DNA from 4 places in the Bacillus sp. URHA0034 genome. Region 4 is predicted to be linked to each of the others. Evidence: a T-box and tRNA genes for the amino acid it is inferred to sense, from the RefSeq annotation. Region 4 holds a T-box; the other regions hold tRNA genes.
What was found. The T-box of region 4 lies ahead of ileS (isoleucine--tRNA ligase). A T-box ahead of a tRNA ligase gene usually reads a tRNA of that ligase, here a tRNA-Ile.
Positions count from the first base shown of each region.

Region 1: it has a tRNA-Ile gene. The T-box ahead of ileS (isoleucine--tRNA ligase) is inferred to sense a tRNA for this amino acid. The anticodon was not compared.
Region 2: it has a tRNA-Ile gene. The T-box ahead of ileS (isoleucine--tRNA ligase) is inferred to sense a tRNA for this amino acid. The anticodon was not compared.
Region 3: it has a tRNA-Ile gene. The T-box ahead of ileS (isoleucine--tRNA ligase) is inferred to sense a tRNA for this amino acid. The anticodon was not compared.

Region 1 covers NZ_JBWCDK010000002.1:5,126,966-5,131,906, reverse strand. The annotation lists gene ppdK (pyruvate, phosphate dikinase) at 1-296, opposite strand, end outside; gene ACZ9EE_RS26975 (pyruvate, water dikinase regulatory protein) at 299-1,147, opposite strand; gene ccpN (transcriptional regulator CcpN) at 1,131-1,778, opposite strand; gene mutM (bifunctional DNA-formamidopyrimidine glycosylase/DNA-(apurinic or apyrimidinic site) lyase) at 1,981-2,790, opposite strand; tRNA gene ACZ9EE_RS26960 (tRNA-Ile) at 2,919-2,992, opposite strand; tRNA gene ACZ9EE_RS26955 (tRNA-Gly) at 3,000-3,073, opposite strand; tRNA gene ACZ9EE_RS26950 (tRNA-Leu) at 3,092-3,176, opposite strand; tRNA gene ACZ9EE_RS26945 (tRNA-Trp) at 3,200-3,273, opposite strand; tRNA gene ACZ9EE_RS26940 (tRNA-Tyr) at 3,279-3,363, opposite strand; tRNA gene ACZ9EE_RS26935 (tRNA-Ser) at 3,378-3,470, opposite strand; tRNA gene ACZ9EE_RS26930 (tRNA-Met) at 3,495-3,571, opposite strand; tRNA gene ACZ9EE_RS26925 (tRNA-Ala) at 3,596-3,671, opposite strand; tRNA gene ACZ9EE_RS26920 (tRNA-Pro) at 3,692-3,768, opposite strand; tRNA gene ACZ9EE_RS26915 (tRNA-Leu) at 3,802-3,890, opposite strand; tRNA gene ACZ9EE_RS26910 (tRNA-Gly) at 3,899-3,970, opposite strand; tRNA gene ACZ9EE_RS26905 (tRNA-Leu) at 4,008-4,092, opposite strand; tRNA gene ACZ9EE_RS26900 (tRNA-Thr) at 4,131-4,203, opposite strand; tRNA gene ACZ9EE_RS26895 (tRNA-Val) at 4,380-4,455, opposite strand; rRNA gene rrf (5S ribosomal RNA) at 4,463-4,578, opposite strand; rRNA gene ACZ9EE_RS26885 (23S ribosomal RNA) at 4,656-4,941, opposite strand, start outside.
Region 2 covers NZ_JBWCDK010000002.1:4,257,561-4,262,501, reverse strand. The annotation lists gene glgB (1,4-alpha-glucan branching protein GlgB) at 1-246, opposite strand, end outside; tRNA gene ACZ9EE_RS22435 (tRNA-Glu) at 875-946, opposite strand; tRNA gene ACZ9EE_RS22430 (tRNA-Ser) at 954-1,044, opposite strand; tRNA gene ACZ9EE_RS22425 (tRNA-Asn) at 1,056-1,130, opposite strand; tRNA gene ACZ9EE_RS22420 (tRNA-Ile) at 1,164-1,240, opposite strand; tRNA gene ACZ9EE_RS22415 (tRNA-Gly) at 1,247-1,320, opposite strand; tRNA gene ACZ9EE_RS22410 (tRNA-His) at 1,334-1,409, opposite strand; tRNA gene ACZ9EE_RS22405 (tRNA-Phe) at 1,441-1,516, opposite strand; tRNA gene ACZ9EE_RS22400 (tRNA-Asp) at 1,523-1,599, opposite strand; tRNA gene ACZ9EE_RS22395 (tRNA-Met) at 1,602-1,675, opposite strand; tRNA gene ACZ9EE_RS22390 (tRNA-Ser) at 1,879-1,971, opposite strand; tRNA gene ACZ9EE_RS22385 (tRNA-Ile) at 1,986-2,062, opposite strand; tRNA gene ACZ9EE_RS22380 (tRNA-Met) at 2,087-2,163, opposite strand; tRNA gene ACZ9EE_RS22375 (tRNA-Ala) at 2,179-2,254, opposite strand; tRNA gene ACZ9EE_RS22370 (tRNA-Pro) at 2,274-2,350, opposite strand; tRNA gene ACZ9EE_RS22365 (tRNA-Arg) at 2,359-2,435, opposite strand; tRNA gene ACZ9EE_RS22360 (tRNA-Leu) at 2,453-2,541, opposite strand; tRNA gene ACZ9EE_RS22355 (tRNA-Gly) at 2,550-2,621, opposite strand; tRNA gene ACZ9EE_RS22350 (tRNA-Leu) at 2,651-2,735, opposite strand; tRNA gene ACZ9EE_RS22345 (tRNA-Lys) at 2,768-2,843, opposite strand; tRNA gene ACZ9EE_RS22340 (tRNA-Thr) at 2,854-2,926, opposite strand; tRNA gene ACZ9EE_RS22335 (tRNA-Val) at 2,946-3,021, opposite strand; rRNA gene rrf (5S ribosomal RNA) at 3,029-3,144, opposite strand; rRNA gene ACZ9EE_RS22325 (23S ribosomal RNA) at 3,395-4,941, opposite strand, start outside.
Region 3 covers NZ_JBWCDK010000002.1:2,253,263-2,258,203, forward strand. The annotation lists tRNA gene ACZ9EE_RS12775 (tRNA-Arg) at 99-172, opposite strand; tRNA gene ACZ9EE_RS12780 (tRNA-Ser) at 178-268, opposite strand; tRNA gene ACZ9EE_RS12785 (tRNA-Asn) at 282-356, opposite strand; tRNA gene ACZ9EE_RS12790 (tRNA-Ile) at 378-454, opposite strand; tRNA gene ACZ9EE_RS12795 (tRNA-Gly) at 459-532, opposite strand; tRNA gene ACZ9EE_RS12800 (tRNA-Glu) at 543-615, opposite strand; tRNA gene ACZ9EE_RS12805 (tRNA-His) at 636-708, opposite strand; tRNA gene ACZ9EE_RS12810 (tRNA-Tyr) at 714-798, opposite strand; tRNA gene ACZ9EE_RS12815 (tRNA-Phe) at 812-884, opposite strand; tRNA gene ACZ9EE_RS12820 (tRNA-Asp) at 935-1,011, opposite strand; tRNA gene ACZ9EE_RS12825 (tRNA-Met) at 1,015-1,088, opposite strand; tRNA gene ACZ9EE_RS12830 (tRNA-Ser) at 1,247-1,339, opposite strand; tRNA gene ACZ9EE_RS12835 (tRNA-Ile) at 1,351-1,424, opposite strand; tRNA gene ACZ9EE_RS12840 (tRNA-Met) at 1,460-1,533, opposite strand; tRNA gene ACZ9EE_RS12845 (tRNA-Ala) at 1,555-1,627, opposite strand; tRNA gene ACZ9EE_RS12850 (tRNA-Leu) at 1,736-1,824, opposite strand; tRNA gene ACZ9EE_RS12855 (tRNA-Gly) at 1,830-1,904, opposite strand; tRNA gene ACZ9EE_RS12860 (tRNA-Leu) at 1,933-2,017, opposite strand; tRNA gene ACZ9EE_RS12865 (tRNA-Lys) at 2,043-2,118, opposite strand; tRNA gene ACZ9EE_RS12870 (tRNA-Thr) at 2,264-2,336, opposite strand; tRNA gene ACZ9EE_RS12875 (tRNA-Val) at 2,513-2,585, opposite strand; tRNA gene ACZ9EE_RS12880 (tRNA-Glu) at 2,598-2,672, opposite strand; rRNA gene rrf (5S ribosomal RNA) at 2,716-2,831, opposite strand; rRNA gene ACZ9EE_RS12890 (23S ribosomal RNA) at 2,916-4,941, opposite strand, start outside.
Region 4 covers NZ_JBWCDK010000002.1:219,808-224,748, reverse strand. The annotation lists gene ACZ9EE_RS03305 (VOC family protein) at 1-72, shown strand, start outside; partial or broken gene ileS (isoleucine--tRNA ligase) at 260-3,353, opposite strand; T-box leader at 3,406-3,645, opposite strand; gene ACZ9EE_RS03295 (ROK family transcriptional regulator) at 4,120-4,941, shown strand, end outside.

The DNA of each region.
Region 1 (4,941 bases), 4.9 Mb from region 4:
ATTGAAAAAACGGAGCCTGACCGTACTGACACTAATAATGGGTTTTTGGGGTCGCCCAATTTTTTTCCCATTTTTTCTTCTAAGCCGCATAGAGCTTCCAGCGTTTGTTTTTCTACTTCTGCTGGAATGGTTTTACTAGCTTCATAGTAAGCATTACAGGCCTGGGTCGTTATCGTAAAACCAAATGGCACGGGAAGGCCAATTCTAGTCATTTCTGCGAGATTTGCCCCTTTACCCCCGAGTAAGTCTCTCATATTACCGTGTCCCTCATCAAATAAGTAAACAAATTTCTCCATCACTAAAAGCTCCTCTCTTTTTTTAAAACGTCTAGTATTAAACCTGCAGTTTCTTCCACTGCTTTATTTGATACATCAATGATGGGGCAGCCCACCCGCTTCATAATTTTTTCTGCATGGTCTAGTTCTTTTAATATCCTCTCATAACTGGCGTAGTTTGCCCGTGAAGCTAAACCTAACGCTCTTAGTCGTTCTTTGCGGATTTCATTTAACTTGTCAGGTGAGATAATAAGCCCGATACAATTCTTTCTTGGGATCTGAAATAACTCTTCCGGGGGCTGCACTTCCGGCACAAGCGGAACATTGGCCACTTTAAATCGTTTATGCGCTAAATACATCGACAGCGGTGTTTTGGAAGTTCGCGATACACCGATTAAGACGATATCCGCTTTTGTTAGACCTCTTGGGTCACGTCCATCATCATACTTAACGGCAAATTCGATAGCTTCTATTTTTCGAAAGTATTCCTCATCGAGTTTCCTCATTAATCCTGGTCGGTGATGCGGTGCCTTATTAAATTTGGTTTCAAATGCATTCATTAATGGACTCAGTAAATCGACTGCCATAATACCTTCTTCAGCAGCACGACGGTCTAAATACTCCTTTAAGGATGGGATGACAATCGTATAAGCGATAATCGAATTAGACCTCAGCGCTAATAGTATGACATCCTCAATATCCTCAAGATCTTCGACATAGGAATTACGACGTATGTCAACCTGGCCCCCATTAAATTGGGTTGCAACCGCCTTCACAACAAATCCTGCTGTTTCCCCAACTGAATCGGAAACCACATAAACCACTTCTTTTTGTGCCAAAATGCCAGCCACTCCCTTAGTCTGATTTTTCATCCATCATTTCTAAATATGCCCTTGTGATTGTTGTTTTCGTAATTCGCCCTACTAACAAATATGTATTCTCTTGTCCGTCACTTTCCCGGACCACAGGAAGGGAATCAATGTGATTTTGAATCATTTTTTTAGCTGCCTCATGTAAAGTTTCTTCCGGATAGATGGTGATAATATTCGGCATTCTCGTCATAATGACGCTGACTGGTAACTCTGAAAGATTTTGATTACCTAATGATGCTCGAAGTAAATCCTTTCTTGAAATCACCCCAGCTAGATGACCATCTAAATCAACCGCGTAAAGTGTACCAACATCCTCTAAAAATAAATGGACAATGGCATCGTAAACAGATGTTGATTTTCCAACTACAATAGGGTGTGCTTTATAATTATTGACACTTTGATGCAGGATTCTCTCCGCTTGGCGCTTTACCTTAAATTTGTCATTATAAAAATATCCAACACGCGGCCTGGCATCAATATTGCCAGACATGGTCAAGATGGCTAAGTCAGGTCTTAACGCCGCCCTTGATAAAGACAACTTTTCAGCAATCTCTTTCCCGGTAATTGGTCCATTAAGTTTAACAATTTCCAGAATTTCGTCCTGACGCTTTGAAAGTTTTATCGTTACCACCCCCCTTTACCCTATTAATAACCTATAATAATTAAACTCACTTTAAATGTGTTATACTTATTTATATTTAGTATATAACATTAATGTATAAAGTGAAACCACTTTTTGTTAAAAAATAAACATGATATCGATTGATTAATGAATCACAAAAAAGGCTCAAACGATCGTGTTAAATCGTTTGAGCCTTTTTTATATAACTTCATTATTTCTGGCAATTAGGACAATAAAATGTTTTTCTGGAGGAAATCATTTCAATAATGATGGTTGTTCCACACCGATTACACGGTTGGCCTTCCCGGTCATAAACCTGGCATCGTTGATTAAAACCACCTGTTAATGTGTCACCCTTATAGAGCGGATTATCCATATAACCGCCGTGCTTAATTCCATCCTGAAGAACATTTTTCATTGAATCGTATAGTTGGCTTCGGTCACCATCGTTTATGTCATCAATATCCTTAGTTGGTTTTATTCCAGCATGAAAGCAGATCTCTGCAGAGTAGTAATTTCCGATGCCGGCAATAAATGATTGATCGAGCAATGTCGTTTTTAAACGGCCATGTTTACTACCTATAATTTTTAAAAAATCATTTTCGTTAAATTTTGGATCTAATGGCTCTGGCCCTAATTCCGACAGCTTTTCCTCTGTTTGGATCTGATTATATAGGTGTAAATAGCCTAAACGAAGACCAATAAAATAAAGATGATTTTGTCCAAATGATAAACGCACCTGTATTGTTCTGTTAGGTTTGTCCGACTCAGTTCCAAAAAACATCCATCCACCTAACATTAAGTGTAATAATAGCGTTTGATCATTTTGCAGCTGGAATAGAAGGTGCTTTCCTCGACGTTTGATATCGATTATTTGCTGGTGCTGCACAGTTTTTTTGAAAAGATCAGGATTGATGTTAATCGATTTCTCACGATTTATTTGAACGTCAGTTATTACTTGGTTAGCAATTTTTTGTTTTAATTGGTTCTTATAATTTTCCATCTCTGGGAGCTCAGGCATGTATTGACTCCTCCCCCATTCCATTTTCTTAGTATCGTTCCCAATTACATTATAGAAAATGAATAAATACTTTAATAATACAAAAAAACCGAACAGTGACTGTTCGGTTTGATCATTTAATTTATGAGTGGGCCTAAATGGACTCGAACCATCGACCTCACGCTTATCAGGCGTGCGCTCTAACCAGCTGAGCTATAGGCCCTTTAATTTGGAGCGGGTGATGGGAATCGAACCCACTACATCAGCTTGGAAGGCTGAGGTTTTACCAGTAAACTACACCCGCAATAGTATTAATCCTAGATGGTACCGATGGTCGGGGTCGAACCGACACTCCTCACGGAACACGATTTTGAGTCGTGCGCGTCTGCCAATTCCGCCACATCGGCAAGTAGTAGAACAAAATTAAATTTGGCAGGGGCAGTAGGAATCGAACCCACACTGAAGGTTTTGGAGACCTTAGTTCTACCTTTAAACTATGCCCCTATAAGTGGTGGAGGGGGACGGATTCGAACCGCCGAACCCTGAGGGAGCGGATTTACAGTCCGCCGCGTTTAGCCACTTCGCTACCCCTCCAAAGAATATAAAAATGGCGGAGGAAGAGGGATTCGAACCCCCGCGCGGTTTAACCCGCCTGTCGGTTTTCAAGACCGATCCCTTCAGCCGGACTTGGGTATTCCTCCATTTAAAAACCACATTTATAATTATGGTAGCGGCGGAGGGGATCGAACCCCCGACCTTACGGGTATGAACCGTACGCTCTAGCCAGCTGAGCTACACCGCCATAATATCATTTTTTTTTAAGCATTGGTGGAGTCTAGGGGGATCGAACCCCTGACCTCCTGCGTGCAAAGCAGGCGCTCTCCCAGCTGAGCTAAGACCCCATTTTGTTTAAGAAGTTTCATGGTCGGGAAGACAGGATTCGAACCTGCGACCCCTTGGTCCCAAACCAAGTGCTCTACCAAGCTGAGCTACTTCCCGAAATTATAAGACTATTTGCTAGTGCAAAAAGTATGGTGCCGAGGACCGGAATCGAACCGGTACGGTAGTCACCTACCGCAGGATTTTAAGTCCTGTGCGTCTGCCAGTTCCGCCACCCCGGCAATTTGAGAGCGGAAGACGGGATTCGAACCCGCGACCCCCACCTTGGCAAGGTGGTGTTCTACCACTGAACTACTTCCGCATTATGAATAAATAATTTTTTGCATTCGAAAAAACTTTGGTGCGGGTGAAGGGAGTCGAACCCCCACGCCTTGCGGCGCCAGATCCTAAGTCTGGTGCGTCTGCCAATTCCGCCACACCCGCATATTCAAATAAGTAAAAAGCAGCTGTAAGAAAAAAGGTGCCGGCGAGAGGACTTGAACCCCCAACCTACTGATTACAAGTCAGTTGCTCTACCAATTGAGCTACCCCGGCGTAAAGTAAGGAATATATAATAATTTCAAACACGCTGTCGTTGTTACCGTCATCCTGACCTCAGAAAGATTATTCAAGTAGCAGCTCGGTCAGTATGCTGAAGTTTATTCAAGAAGCTCATTCGGTCTTGCTCTACCAATTGAGCTACCCCGGCGTCGTAAATTAAGGAAAAATTATGGTGGAGGATGACGGGATCGAACCGCCGACCCTCTGCTTGTAAGGCAGATGCTCTCCCAGCTGAGCTAATCCTCCAGATAAAGCCTGGCAACGTCCTACTCTCACAGGGACAAAGTCCCAACTACCATCGGCGCTGAGAAGCTTAACTTCCGTGTTCGGTATGGGAACGGGTGTGACCTTCTCGCCTTAATTACCAGACTATTTAATTAGAGAGTTCGTTCTCTCAAAACTAGATAATGTGTAGAAGAAGTAAAAACGAGTTCGCCTTATAGACTATGGTTAAGTCCTCGATCGATTAGTATCAGTCAGCTCCACATGTCGCCACGCTTCCACCTCTGACCTATCAACCTGATCATCTTTCAGGGATCTTACTAGCTTGACGCTATGGGAAATCTCATCTTGAGGGGGGCTTCATGCTTAGATGCTTTCAGCACTTATCCCGTCCGCACATAGCTACCCAGCGATGCCTTTGGCAAGACAACTGGTACACCAGCGGTGCGTCCATCCCGGTCCTCTCGTACTAAGGACAGCTCCTCTCAAATTTCCTGCGCCCACGACGGA
Region 2 (4,941 bases), 4.0 Mb from region 4:
AAGGACAATGATCCAAACGCCCTCATCATTTACCTTTTGCAATTCATATCCTTCACCATTCCAGTTGTTAAAATTTCCCGCGAGCCTAACCTTAGCGGCATTAGGAGCCCAAACGCAAAATCGTGTATGTACCTTATCGGAATTCTTAAAGATATGAGCGCCAAAAAGCTGATGACTCTGGAAGAAGCTGCCTTCATGAAATAAGTGCAGCTGATAATCTGTCGGATATAGTGTGTTCACCGTCATGGCTCTCCTCATCTCACTGAAAATATGTATTTCTTTGACCAATTATAATTGCAAATGGCCCAGATGCCTTGTAAAACTTTTTTATCTTTTTTGACAATAACTGAGTAATTCAGCCACTAAGTTACAATACCCAACATCATACGACACTAAACCACAAATTTTCCTACATCATTCGACAAATATCTAGTATCTTTTTTTGAATATTTCTATGTAATTAACTGTGAAAAGCTATTTTTTCAATAATAAAAATTGTAGTAAACATTTTAAGTAAAATGTAGTAAATGTAAACGGTATCAATGTTTCCTAAAATGATGGGGTTTAAATAAAGTTATATTAAAATAATGAATAGAGTGTATAAATTGCAGACGAAAGGCAGCAAAGCCGGACCAAAGTAGGGTGAATTTTAGTACAAAGGGACCATTATTTCTTGAGAAAGAAAAAAGTGCACCAGGTATTTATTGTAGGAGTAAATTAAGAACATAGCAGGTCATATTGATGTAGGATCTGATAAAAGGTGTACGTTAATAGAGGTTGATTAACAGGAGTGGAATTGAAATAGGCAGGACTCACCTAAATATAAAATAAGCGCACAAAAAAACTGATAACGATTGTTATCAGTTTTTTTGTATGACCCCTACGGGATTCGAACCCGTGTTACCGCCGTGAAAGGGCGGTGTCTTAACCGCTTGACCAAGGGGCCGTTCTTATGGCGGAGAAGGAGGGATTTGAACCCTCGCGCCGGTTACCCGACCTACACCCTTAGCAGGGGCGCCTCTTCAGCCTCTTGAGTACTTCCCCATAAAATAAAATGGCTCCGCAGGTAGGACTCGAACCTACGACCGATCGGTTAACAGCCGATAGCTCTACCACTGAGCTACTGCGGAACAATAAAAATTATTTTGTTTTGCAAAAAACTATGGTGGGCCTAAATGGACTCGAACCATCGACCTCACGCTTATCAGGCGTGCGCTCTAACCAGCTGAGCTATAGGCCCACATGTTGGAGCGGGTGATGGGAATCGAACCCACTACATCAGCTTGGAAGGCTGAGGTTTTACCAGTAAACTACACCCGCAAATTGTTTTAAATGGGGCGGCTGATGGGAATCGAACCCACGAATGCCTGAACCACAATCAGGTGCGTTAACCACTTCGCCACAGCCGCCATAAATTATTATATTTATTTATCAAAAAAATGGTGGCTCAGGACGGAATCGAACCGCCGACACAAGGATTTTCAGTCCTTTGCTCTACCGACTGAGCTACTGAGCCAACATATGGCGGTCTGGACGGGACTCGAACCCGCGACCTCCTGCGTGACAGGCAGGCATTCTAACCAACTGAACTACCAGACCAATTGCGGGGACAGGATTTGAACCTGCGACCTTCGGGTTATGAGCCCGACGAGCTACCGGACTGCTCCACCCCGCGATAGTAAAAAGTATTAAGTTTGGAGTATGCTCCATGTTTTGTTACTGACTGTCCCCATCTCAGAAAGCTTAATCAAGCAGCAGCTCGATGGGTACAACTCGCAGATTATTCATTGTAGCAACGCTCGTTGCTCCACCCCGCGATAGTAAAAAGTTTTTAATTTTTGAGCAGGCCCATAGTAACTTATAATAATAAGAATGGTATGGAGGAGGAAGAGGGATTCGAACCCCCGCGCGGTTTGACCCGCCTGTCGGTTTTCAAGACCGATCCCTTCAGCCGAACTTGGGTATTCCTCCGAATTTTAAACTACTGGTGGACCTTGTAGGACTCGAACCTACGACCGGACGGTTATGAGCCGTCTGCTCTAACCAGCTGAGCTAAAGGTCCAAGTAATAGTATTTAAATAATAGTTGGTAGCGGCGGAGGGGATCGAACCCCCGACCTTACGGGTATGAACCGTACGCTCTAGCCAGCTGAGCTACACCGCCATCATCTAATCAAATTGGTGGAGTCTAGGGGGATCGAACCCCTGACCTCCTGCGTGCAAAGCAGGCGCTCTCCCAGCTGAGCTAAGACCCCATTATAGTTAAGAAGTTCATGGTCGGGAAGACAGGATTCGAACCTGCGACCCCTTGGTCCCAAACCAAGTGCTCTACCAAGCTGAGCTACTTCCCGATAAATAATGGCGCGCCCGAAAGGAGTCGAACCCATAACCTTCTGATCCGTAGTCAGACGCTCTATCCAATTGAGCTACGGGCGCATTATTCATTTCTTAAATGGTGCCGAGGACCGGAATCGAACCGGTACGGTAGTCACCTACCGCAGGATTTTAAGTCCTGTGCGTCTGCCAGTTCCGCCACCCCGGCAACATGAGAGCGGAAGACGGGATTCGAACCCGCGACCCCCACCTTGGCAAGGTGGTGTTCTACCACTGAACTACTTCCGCATATATGTTGAGTTGTTTTAATTTCAAAATGGTGCGGGTGAAGGGAGTCGAACCCCCACGCCTTGCGGCGCCAGATCCTAAGTCTGGTGCGTCTGCCAATTCCGCCACACCCGCAATATTGAAAGCTTATTTCTATCGTAAAACTATGGTGAGCCATGAAGGACTCGAACCTTCGACCCTCTGATTAAAAGTCAGATGCTCTACCAACTGAGCTAATGGCTCGTACTAAAGGTGCCGGCGAGAGGACTTGAACCCCCAACCTACTGATTACAAGTCAGTTGCTCTACCAATTGAGCTACCCCGGCGTAAAGAAAGAAATAATTATGGTGGAGGATGACGGGATCGAACCGCCGACCCTCTGCTTGTAAGGCAGATGCTCTCCCAGCTGAGCTAATCCTCCGTATACAGCCTGGCAACGTCCTACTCTCACAGGGACAAAGTCCCAACTACCATCGGCGCTGAGAAGCTTAACTTCCGTGTTCGGTATGGGAACGGGTGTGACCTTCTCGCCTTAATTACCAGACTATTTATTCGACACTATTTTATTATAATGTCTTTTTTTTATTTTGCAAGAGAAATTTTTTTTTTTCATTCTCTCAAAACTAGATAATGTAGAAGAAACTTCATAATAACGAGTTCGCCTTATAGACTTGGCTAGCTGCGGCTCCTAACTTCTCGGCCGTTTCGATCCGTCCCTACGAATCCAAAATCAGGATTTGCAGCGCCGGCCTCCAACGTCTGTCGAAGTTGTACAGTCGCCTCCGCTTTTCTATTTGGTTAAGTCCTCGATCGATTAGTATCAGTCAGCTCCACATGTCGCCACGCTTCCACCTCTGACCTATCAACCTGATCATCTTTCAGGGATCTTACTAGCTTGACGCTATGGGAAATCTCATCTTGAGGGGGGCTTCATGCTTAGATGCTTTCAGCACTTATCCCGTCCGCACATAGCTACCCAGCGATGCCTTTGGCAAGACAACTGGTACACCAGCGGTGCGTCCATCCCGGTCCTCTCGTACTAAGGACAGCTCCTCTCAAATTTCCTGCGCCCACGACGGATAGGGACCGAACTGTCTCACGACGTTCTGAACCCAGCTCGCGTACCGCTTTAATGGGCGAACAGCCCAACCCTTGGGACCGACTACAGCCCCAGGATGCGATGAGCCGACATCGAGGTGCCAAACCTCCCCGTCGATGTGGACTCTTGGGGGAGATAAGCCTGTTATCCCCGGGGTAGCTTTTATCCGTTGAGCGATGGCCCTTCCATGCGGAACCACCGGATCACTAAGCCCGACTTTCGTCCCTGCTCGACTTGTAGGTCTCGCAGTCAAGCTCCCTTGTGCCTTTACACTCTACGAATGATTTCCAACCATTCTGAGGGAACCTTTGGGCGCCTCCGTTACTCTTTAGGAGGCGACCGCCCCAGTCAAACTGCCCACCTGACACTGTCTCCCACCCCGATAAGGGGTGCGGGTTAGAATTTCAATACAGCCAGGGTAGTATCCCACCGACGCCTCCACCGAAGCTGGCGCTCCGGTTTCTCAGGCTCCTACCTATCCTGTACAAGCTGTACCAAAATTCAATATCAGGCTACAGTAAAGCTCCACGGGGTCTTTCCGTCCTGTCGCGGGTAACCTGCATCTTCACAGGTACTATAATTTCACCGAGTCTCTCGTTGAGACAGTGCCCAGATCGTTACGCCTTTCGTGCGGGTCGGAACTTACCCGACAAGGAATTTCGCTACCTTAGGACCGTTATAGTTACGGCCGCCGTTTACTGGGGCTTCGATTCAGAGCTTCGCGTGAGCTAACCCCTCCTCTTAACCTTCCAGCACCGGGCAGGCGTCAGCCCCTATACTTCGCCTTGCGGCTTCGCAGAGACCTGTGTTTTTGCTAAACAGTCGCCTGGGCCTATTCACTGCGGCTCTTCGAGGCTATGAACCCCAAAGAGCACCCCTTCTCCCGAAGTTACGGGGTCATTTTGCCGAGTTCCTTAACGAGAGTTCTCTCGCTCACCTTAGGATTCTCTCCTCGCCTACCTGTGTCGGTTTGCGGTACGGGCACCTTTTATCTCGCTAGAGGCTTTTCTTGGCAGTGTGGAATCAGGAACTTCGGTACTATATTTCCCTCGCTGTCACAGCTCAGCACATACGAGAAGCGGATTTTCCTGCCTCTCAGCCTTACTGCTTAGACGCACATATCCAACAGTGCGCTTACCCTATCCTCCTGCGTCCCCCCATCACTCAAACGATAAAGAGGTGGTACAGGAATATCAACCTGTTGTCCATCGCCTACGCCTTTCGGCCTCGGCTTAGGTCCCG
Region 3 (4,941 bases), 2.0 Mb from region 4:
CAATAATGGGTGTAATTTCTTACATGACCGTTATTCTGACCGTTTCACTAAACGATATAGAAGGTTGATTTGACGGGCTTTATCGCCCCTTTTCGATACGCGCCTTAGAGGATTCGAACCTCTGACCGTACGCTTAGAAGGCGTATGCTCTATCCAGCTGAGCTAAAGGCGCATTTATGGCGGAGAAGGAGGGATTTGAACCCTCGCGCCGGTTACCCGACCTACACCCTTAGCAGGGGCGCCTCTTCAGCCTCTTGAGTACTTCCCCAAAGACATAAAAATGGCTCCGCAGGTAGGACTCGAACCTACGACCGATCGGTTAACAGCCGATTGCTCTACCACTGAGCTACTGCGGAACAATAAGAAAATATGCTATATGGTCGGCCTAAATGGGCTCGAACCATCGACCTCACGCTTATCAGGCGTGCGCTCTAACCAGCTGAGCTATAGGCCCATATTGGAGCGGGTGATGGGAATCGAACCCACTACATCAGCTTGGAAGGCTGAGGTTTTACCAGTAAACTACACCCGCAATGTAAATTTGGAGGCAACACCCGGATTTGAACCAACGCATGTCGCAGTGAAAGTGCGATGCCTTACCGCATGGCTATAGCCCATTAATTAAAATGAAATAGGGCGACTGATGGGAATCGAACCCACGAATGTCGGAACCACAATCCGATGCGTTAACCACTTCGCCACAATCGCCATAATGGTGGAGGGGGACGGATTCGAACCGCCGAACCCTGAGGGAGCGGATTTACAGTCCGCCGCGTTTAGCCACTTCGCTACCCCTCCATATAAAAAAAGGTGGCTCAGGACGGAATCGAACCGCCGACACAAGGATTTTCAGTCCTTTGCTCTACCGACTGAGCTACTGAGCCACACAAAAAAATATCTATATCAACAGCAGTTTTACCTACTGGGATAAAAATGGCGGTCCGGACGGGACTCGAACCCGCGACCTCCTGCGTGACAGGCAGGCATTCTAACCAACTGAACTACCGGACCAAATTGCGGGGACAGGATTTGAACCTGCGACCTTCGGGTTATGAGCCCGACGAGCTACCGGACTGCTCCACCCCGCGATAATAGAAATTATAAAGTTTGGAAAATGCTCCATGTTTTGTTACTGACTGTCCCCATCTCAGAATGCCTATTCAAGCAGCAGCTCGATGGGTACAACTCGCAGTTTATTCCTAGAAGCAACGCTCGTTGCTCCACCCCGCGATAATAATATACTTTGTGGAGGAGGAAGAGGGATTCGAACCCCCGCGCGGTTTAACCCGCCTGTCGGTTTTCAAGACCGATCCCTTCAGCCAGACTTGGGTATTCCTCCGTTTAAAACAATGGACCCTGTAGGACTCGAACCTACGACCGGACGGTTATGAGCCGTCTGCTCTAACCAGCTGAGCTAAGGGTCCATTAACACTAATAGTAATATTAGCATTAATGTTTATAGCGGCGGAGGGGATCGAACCCCCGACCTTACGGGTATGAACCGTACGCTCTAGCCAGCTGAGCTACACCGCCATTTTTTTCAATAAATATAAATGGAGTCTAGGGGGATCGAACCCCTGACCTCCTGCGTGCAAAGCAGGCGCTCTCCCAGCTGAGCTAAGACCCCATGATTACTATTATTAACTTTCGTCTGGTCGGGAAGACAGGATTCGAACCTGCGACCCCTTGGTCCCAAACCAAGTGCTCTACCAAGCTGAGCTACGGGCTCATTAAATGGTGCCGAGGACCGGAATCGAACCGGTACGGTAGTCACCTACCGCAGGATTTTAAGTCCTGTGCGTCTGCCAGTTCCGCCACCCCGGCATATATGGAGCGGAAGACGGGATTCGAACCCGCGACCCCCACCTTGGCAAGGTGGTGTTCTACCACTGAACTACTTCCGCAAATATGCTAATTTTTTAATCATAAGCATGGTGCGGGTGAAGGGAGTCGAACCCCCACGCCTTGCGGCGCCAGATCCTAAGTCTGGTGCGTCTGCCAATTCCGCCACACCCGCAATATTTTGCTTTTGAAATAAACTATGGTGAGCCATGAAGGACTCGAACCTTCGACCCTCTGATTAAAAGTCAGATGCTCTACCAACTGAGCTAATGGCTCATACAAAGATGATTTTCTACAACTAATTTGTGGTAGGTCAGATGCTCAAAAGAACTTGCGTTCTTTCTCGCAGATTGCCCGCAGAAGCTGATTCACAGAAGTCTGCAATCTGCTCTACCAACTGAGCTAATGGCTCGTATTAAGGTGCCGGCGAGAGGACTTGAACCCCCAACCTACTGATTACAAGTCAGTTGCTCTACCAATTGAGCTACCCCGGCATATAGTAAGAAAAAATATATTAAATTCAAACACGCTGTCTTTGAAACCGTCATCTGACCTCAGAAAGATTATTCAAGTAGCAGCTCGGTCAGTATGCTGAAGCTTATTCAGGCAGCTTATTCGGTCTTGCTCTACCAATTGAGCTACCCCGGCATTAAGTAAAGAAAAATTATAGTGGAGGATGACGGGATCGAACCGCCGACCCTCTGCTTGTAAGGCAGATGCTCTCCCAGCTGAGCTAATCCTCCATATTTAAAAAATGGTGACCCGTACGGGATTCGAACCCGTGTTACCGCCGTGAAAGGGCGGTGTCTTAACCGCTTGACCAACGGGCCAACTGTAAAAAGTAAACAAAATAATAGCCCCAAAAGGGGCCTAGCCTGGCAACGTCCTACTCTCACAGGGACAAAGTCCCAACTACCATCGGCGCTGAGAAGCTTAACTTCCGTGTTCGGTATGGGAACGGGTGTGACCTTCTCGCCTTAATTACCAGACTATTTATTTAGAGAGTTCGTTCTCTCAAAACTAGATAATTTATAGAAGAAATTGGGTAAAAATGAGTTTATTCGCTTTAGACTATGGTTAAGTCCTCGATCGATTAGTATCAGTCAGCTCCACATGTCGCCACGCTTCCACCTCTGACCTATCAACCTGATCATCTTTCAGGGATCTTACTAGCTTGACGCTATGGGAAATCTCATCTTGAGGGGGGCTTCATGCTTAGATGCTTTCAGCACTTATCCCGTCCGCACATAGCTACCCAGCGATGCCTTTGGCAAGACAACTGGTACACCAGCGGTGCGTCCATCCCGGTCCTCTCGTACTAAGGACAGCTCCTCTCAAATTTCCTGCGCCCACGACGGATAGGGACCGAACTGTCTCACGACGTTCTGAACCCAGCTCGCGTACCGCTTTAATGGGCGAACAGCCCAACCCTTGGGACCGACTACAGCCCCAGGATGCGATGAGCCGACATCGAGGTGCCAAACCTCCCCGTCGATGTGGACTCTTGGGGGAGATAAGCCTGTTATCCCCGGGGTAGCTTTTATCCGTTGAGCGATGGCCCTTCCATGCGGAACCACCGGATCACTAAGCCCGACTTTCGTCCCTGCTCGACTTGTAGGTCTCGCAGTCAAGCTCCCTTGTGCCTTTACACTCTACGAATGATTTCCAACCATTCTGAGGGAACCTTTGGGCGCCTCCGTTACTCTTTAGGAGGCGACCGCCCCAGTCAAACTGCCCACCTGACACTGTCTCCCACCCCGATCAGGGGTGTGGGTTAGAATTTCAATACAGCCAGGGTAGTATCCCACCGACGCCTCCACCGAAGCTGGCGCTCCGGCTTCTCAGGCTCCTACCTATCCTGTACAAGCTGTACCAAAATTCAATATCAGGCTACAGTAAAGCTCCACGGGGTCTTTCCGTCCTGTCGCGGGTAACCTGCATCTTCACAGGTACTATAATTTCACCGAGTCTCTCGTTGAGACAGTGCCCAGATCGTTACGCCTTTCGTGCGGGTCGGAACTTACCCGACAAGGAATTTCGCTACCTTAGGACCGTTATAGTTACGGCCGCCGTTTACTGGGGCTTCGATTCAGAGCTTCGCGTGAGCTAACCCCTCCTCTTAACCTTCCAGCACCGGGCAGGCGTCAGCCCCTATACTTCGCCTTGCGGCTTCGCAGAGACCTGTGTTTTTGCTAAACAGTCGCCTGGGCCTATTCACTGCGGCTCTTCGAGGCTATGAACCCCAAAGAGCACCCCTTCTCCCGAAGTTACGGGGTCATTTTGCCGAGTTCCTTAACGAGAGTTCTCTCGCTCACCTTAGGATTCTCTCCTCGCCTACCTGTGTCGGTTTGCGGTACGGGCACCTTTTATCTCGCTAGAGGCTTTTCTTGGCAGTGTGGAATCAGGAACTTCGGTACTATATTTCCCTCGCTGTCACAGCTCAGCCTTTACGAGAAGCGGATTTTCCTGCTTCTCAGCCTAACTGCTTAGACGCACATATCCAACAGTGCGCTTACCCTATCCTCCTGCGTCCCCCCATCACTCAAACGATAAAGAGGTGGTACAGGAATATCAACCTGTTGTCCATCGCCTACGCCTTTCGGCCTCGGCTTAGGTCCCGACTAACCCTGAGCGGACGAGCCTTCCTCAGGAAACCTTAGGCATTCGGTGGATGAGATTCTCACTCATCTTTCGCTACTCATACCGGCATTCTCACTTCTAAGCGCTCCACCAGTCCTTACGGTCTAGCTTCAACGCCCTTAGAACGCTCTCCTACCACTGACACCAACGGTGTCAATCCACAGCTTCGGTGATACGTTTAGCCCCGGTACATTTTCGGCGCAGAGTCACTCGACCAGTGAGCTATTACGCACTCTTTAAATGGTGGCTGCTTCTAAGCCAACATCCTGGTTGTCTAAGCAACTCCACATCCTTTTCCACTTAACGTATACTTTGGGACCTTAGCTGGTGGTCTGGGCTGTTTCCCTTTTGACTACGGATCTTATCACTCGCAGTCTGACTCCCACGGATAAGTCTTTGGCATTCGGAGTTTGTCTGAATTCGGTAACCCGATGAGGGCCCCTAGTCCAAACAGTGCTC
Region 4 (4,941 bases):
ATTAGTGAATTTGGAAAGTTTACTTGGATAAAAGATCCTGAAGGTAGACTGATTGAGCTATGGGAGAAATAAACGGATTTTAATCTGTTAAAACTGGTGCGATTCTTCAATAAGAAGGATCGTTTTTTCTTATTCAAGTAACGGGTGCGTCGAACAATTAACTAATAAGTCTCTCTAGTAAAAAATAGTTTTTATTAAAAAACACTGCAAACAGATATATGAATTAAACTGTTTGCAGTGTTTTTTTTGTGTCAAGCTACTATTTTAATGCAATCTTTAATATCTCATCCCCAAATTTTACTTTTAAGTGTATATCGGTATAGTCTAGTGTTCTAAACCTTATTTGGTTAACAAGTACGTTTTCCTTGATGAGGTCCTCAAAATTCTGAATGATCTCTTTACTAAAATCAGTGGAAAAGATAGTAATCTCTATATATTTCTCAACAGGTAAATCAAGTTTTTTACGGGTGTCCTGTATTGCTCTAATTAGTTCTCTTACTTGGCCTTCGTTGACTAACTGAGGAGTAAGTTTTAAATCTATAATCACCTTCAATTGCTGATCTCCAGCCATATCGTATCCAGATTGAACCTGGTACTCGACATTTATATGTTCCTTCTTTAATGTTAACGGTTGGCCATTAACGTTTATTTGCAGTTGGCCATTTTCTAATAAGGCCTTTGTTAAGTTTTCCGGAATATGGTCTACAAATTCTTTTACTGCGTTTACCAACTTTCCGAATGCAGCACCGGCCATTTTAAAATTCAACTTAACAATAGTTGATTCATAACGTGATAAATCTTCTGTGAAGATAACATTCTTTAAATTTAGCTCATCTTTAATAATATTGGAATAACGGCTTAAATCATGTTCCCCTTCATTACGCCAAATAACAATTTGATTTAAAGGCTGCTTAACCTTTAAGTTGTGAGCATTCCGAATACTGCGACCAAGTTCAACGATTTTCAGGACTGTTTCCATATCTCGTTCTAAATCTTCATTAATCATTGAATCTTCATATTTGGGATAGTCTTGCAAATGGACACTCTGTCCATGGAGCTTTAAATGAATATCTTCAGCTATATACGGTACAAACGGAGCCAACAGACGGCTGATTGTACTAAGCACTTCAAAGAGTGTTGAATATGCAGCCAGTTTATCATTCGAAAGTCCATTTGCCCAAAAACGACTTCTCGACCGTCGCACATACCAGTTACTTAAATCTTCCACCAGTGCAGCCAACACACGGGTTGTCTGGGTAAACTGAAAATGCTCCATGTCATTCTCAACTTTTCTGATTGTATTGTGAAGCCGAGACAAGATCCACTCATCCAGGGTTGTTCTCTTTCCAGTTTGATTTCTTTCATATACGAAGCCGTCTATTTTTGCATACATGGAATAAAACTTATACGTATTGTCTAATGTGTCAACTAGCTTTGATTTTGCATCTTGAACAATCTTTTTGGAAAAGCGTTTTGGATTCCATGGAGAACTATCCACTAAGAAAGCGAAGCGGAGGGCATCAGCACCAAATTCCCTTATTAGCTCAACAGGATCTAATGCATTGCCTTTACTTTTAGACATTTTTTGACCATGTTCATCAAGTACATGTCCGAGTGACAAAACGTTTTTATAAGGTGCGATTCCAGTGTAAAGTGTTGACACCGCGAGCAAACTGTAAAAAAAACCTCTTGTTTGATCAATACCCTCGATGACAACATCTGCAGGGAATTGTGACTTGAATTTTTCTTTATCTCCAAATGGATAATGATACTGTGCAAATGGCATGGAGCCACTGTCAAACCAAACATCTATAACTTCAGATGTTCGGTGCATAACACTTCGACATTGAGGACAAGTGAGCTGGACTTCATCGATATATGGTTTATGCAATTCGATCGTAGAGGGGATCAACGTGCCAGCTAATTTTTGTAGTTCTTCGATACTGCCTGGTGCTTCTTCATGACGACAATTAGAACATATCCAAACGTTTAATGGTGTACCCCAATAGCGATTCCTGCTAATATTCCAATCTAGAAGGTCTTCAAGGAAGTTACCAAAACGCCCATTTTTAATATGGTTAGGATACCAGTTAACAGTTGCATTGTTAACAAGCATCTTATCCTTTAAAGCCGACATCTTAATGAACCAGCTATCCGTTGCATAATAGAGTAGGGGAGAATCGCATCTCCAACAATGAGGGTAGCTGTGTTCATATTTTTCCTTATGAAAAAGTGTGCCGTTTTCAGAAAGCATTTTAATAATATCTAGGTCACAGTCCTTCACAAACCTGCCTGAGAGTCCTGTAATTTCGGATGTGTAGCATCCTTTTTGGTCGACCACATTGATAAAGGATAGACCATTCTGCTGAACAGTCTTGTAGTCTTCCTCTCCATAAGCTGGAGCAATATGAACGATGCCAGTACCGTTGTTCTCAGTGACGTAATCCGCTAAGACGACATGGTGCCCTTTTTCAACTTCTACATAATTAAAAGGTGGGGTATAAGCTATGCCCTCAAAATCACGACCGCTATGTTCACTTAGCACGGTTACAGAATCACCAAGTACTTTTTCAACTAAGGACTTAGCAACAATATATACTTCATTCTCTTTTTTTACACGCACATAAGTTAAGTTTGGGTTTATGGCGAGTGCTACGTTGGCAGGTAAGGTCCAGGGTGTCGTTGTCCAACCTAAGAAATATTCATTGTTGGCATCGACACGTTTAAATTTAACCGTCGCTGATAAATCTTTTACATCTTTGTAGCCTTGTGCCACTTCGTGAGAGCTTAAAGTCGTTTGACAACTGGGGCAATAGGGAGATACTCGGTGCCCTTTATACAACAACCCATCCTTGTGAACTTTACTTAAAATATTCCAGACACTTTCAATGTAATCATTAGTTAAGGTCATATAGGGATAATCCATATCTACCCAATAACCCAATTCTTCTGTAAATGAACGCCATTTTTGCTCGTAGGTGAATACACTTTCTTTACATTTTTTGATAAAGGGCTCAATACCATATCGTTCGATCTCTTGTTTACCTGAAATACCCAGCTGTTTTTCTACACCTAGTTCCACTGGAAGCCCATGTGTATCCCAGCCAGCCTTTCTTTCAACGAGGAATCCTTGCATGGTTTTGTACCGTGCGACCACATCTTTAATCGTTCGACCAAAGGCATGACCGACATGTGGTAATCCATTTGCCGTTGGGGGACCCTCGAAAAAGACGAACGGTTCTTTACCGTATTCTCAATTGAACGGATTTCCTAAAGGTATGATTTTCACCCCAGTAATTTCGAATTTGTTCTTCACGGTGGACAACGGTTTTTTTACTTTCATTAGAGTTCATATAACTCACTCCTATAAATAATTTTAAAAGCACACAAAAACCCCGTTCCCTTGTAAGGGACGGGGTTAACCGTGATACCACCCTAATTCTATTGATCCGATCAATAGCACTTAGCAACGTACAATCATACGTGTTCCTTTTAACGGTGGACTTCCGTTTAGGCTTACTAAAAGAGTTCAGCCTAACTTCTCAGAGAGGATATTCACGTATCACTCGAACACTGACTTGCACCAAAGTGTCAGCTCTCTATGGATCAAGACGAAACGCTACTTTTTCTCATCAACGAATTTGTGTGCTTTTATTGGAATTTATTGTAACAAGGGGAGAGTTAATTGTCAAACAATTCTTTACAGTTTAAATTAAATCGGGCTTGCCAAAGAAATTCGTTCTTCTTTTCAATTAAACTACCGGGGACAAGAGTTAAAGATTGGAATAGCTCGAGGGATCCCCTTTTTATTGTACTAACTACAGGATAGCTCAACAACTAATTATAGAGAACGGATTTTTGTTTTTATCAGTTAACATAAATAAAATAGGTGGAGTACAAAATGAAAAATTCTGTTATTAAAATATGAAAAATATTATTAGCATTATGGTTTTCTTTCTGTATAAGAAGAAAGCAATTGTTTTTGAAGATTTTACATGATATATTGAAAAGACCACTTATTAAAGTACTTTAATAAGTTTTTTTGTTCAAGACTTATTAAAGTTCTTTAATAAGTATAGATAATAGGTGGTGACGTTTGTGAATGCTACTCCAAAATCGATGGGGAAGGTAATACTTCGAGAAATTCGTACTACTCTTTTAGAGCTCGGAAGTGCAACAAAAGTGGAACTTAGAGATAAATTAAAAATTAGTTTTCCCACCATTAGTAAGTTCCTAGCACAAATGGAACAGGATGGAGAGATTATTTTAGTCGGTTTAGATGATTCTAGTGGCGGAAGAAGAGCAAAAAGGTATACATACAATCCTGAGCATATGCTGGGCCTAGCTATTTTCTTAGAGCGGACTGAGACGAATTATGCCATTTTTAATTGTGTTGGAGAAGTAAAGGAACAAGGGAGAGTTCCGAGTGTATTAATTGAGGATGGTTTAAATTTATTAACTACATCCATTGAGAGATTAATGACTGCATATCCAAAAATTAATTCGATCGCAATCGGCGTTCCTGGTTCTGTTGATAATGGGAAGATTTTTTATATACCGGGTTATGAGCAGTTTAAAAATATTGATGTAAAAGGATTTTATGAGGACCATCTTTCAATACCTGTTGTAGTAGAGAATGATATGAACGCGGCAGTTCTCGGTTATCATCATAATCGGGGAATTAAGGCAGATCAATCCCTTGTATACTTGTATTCCGGTCAAAATGGTCCTGGTGCTGGATTTATGATCAATGGAGATGTTGTGCGGGGAAGCACATTCTTCGCCGGTGAGGTTTCATTCGTTCCTCAATATAATGACCGGAATTTCGGGCAAGCATTGGGAAATGGAACTGGAAGCCAAAAGGTGCCGATCTGCGAAGATGATCAGATTGATGCAATCAGCAGATTAGTAGCCTCGTTTACGGCTATCATTAACCCTCAT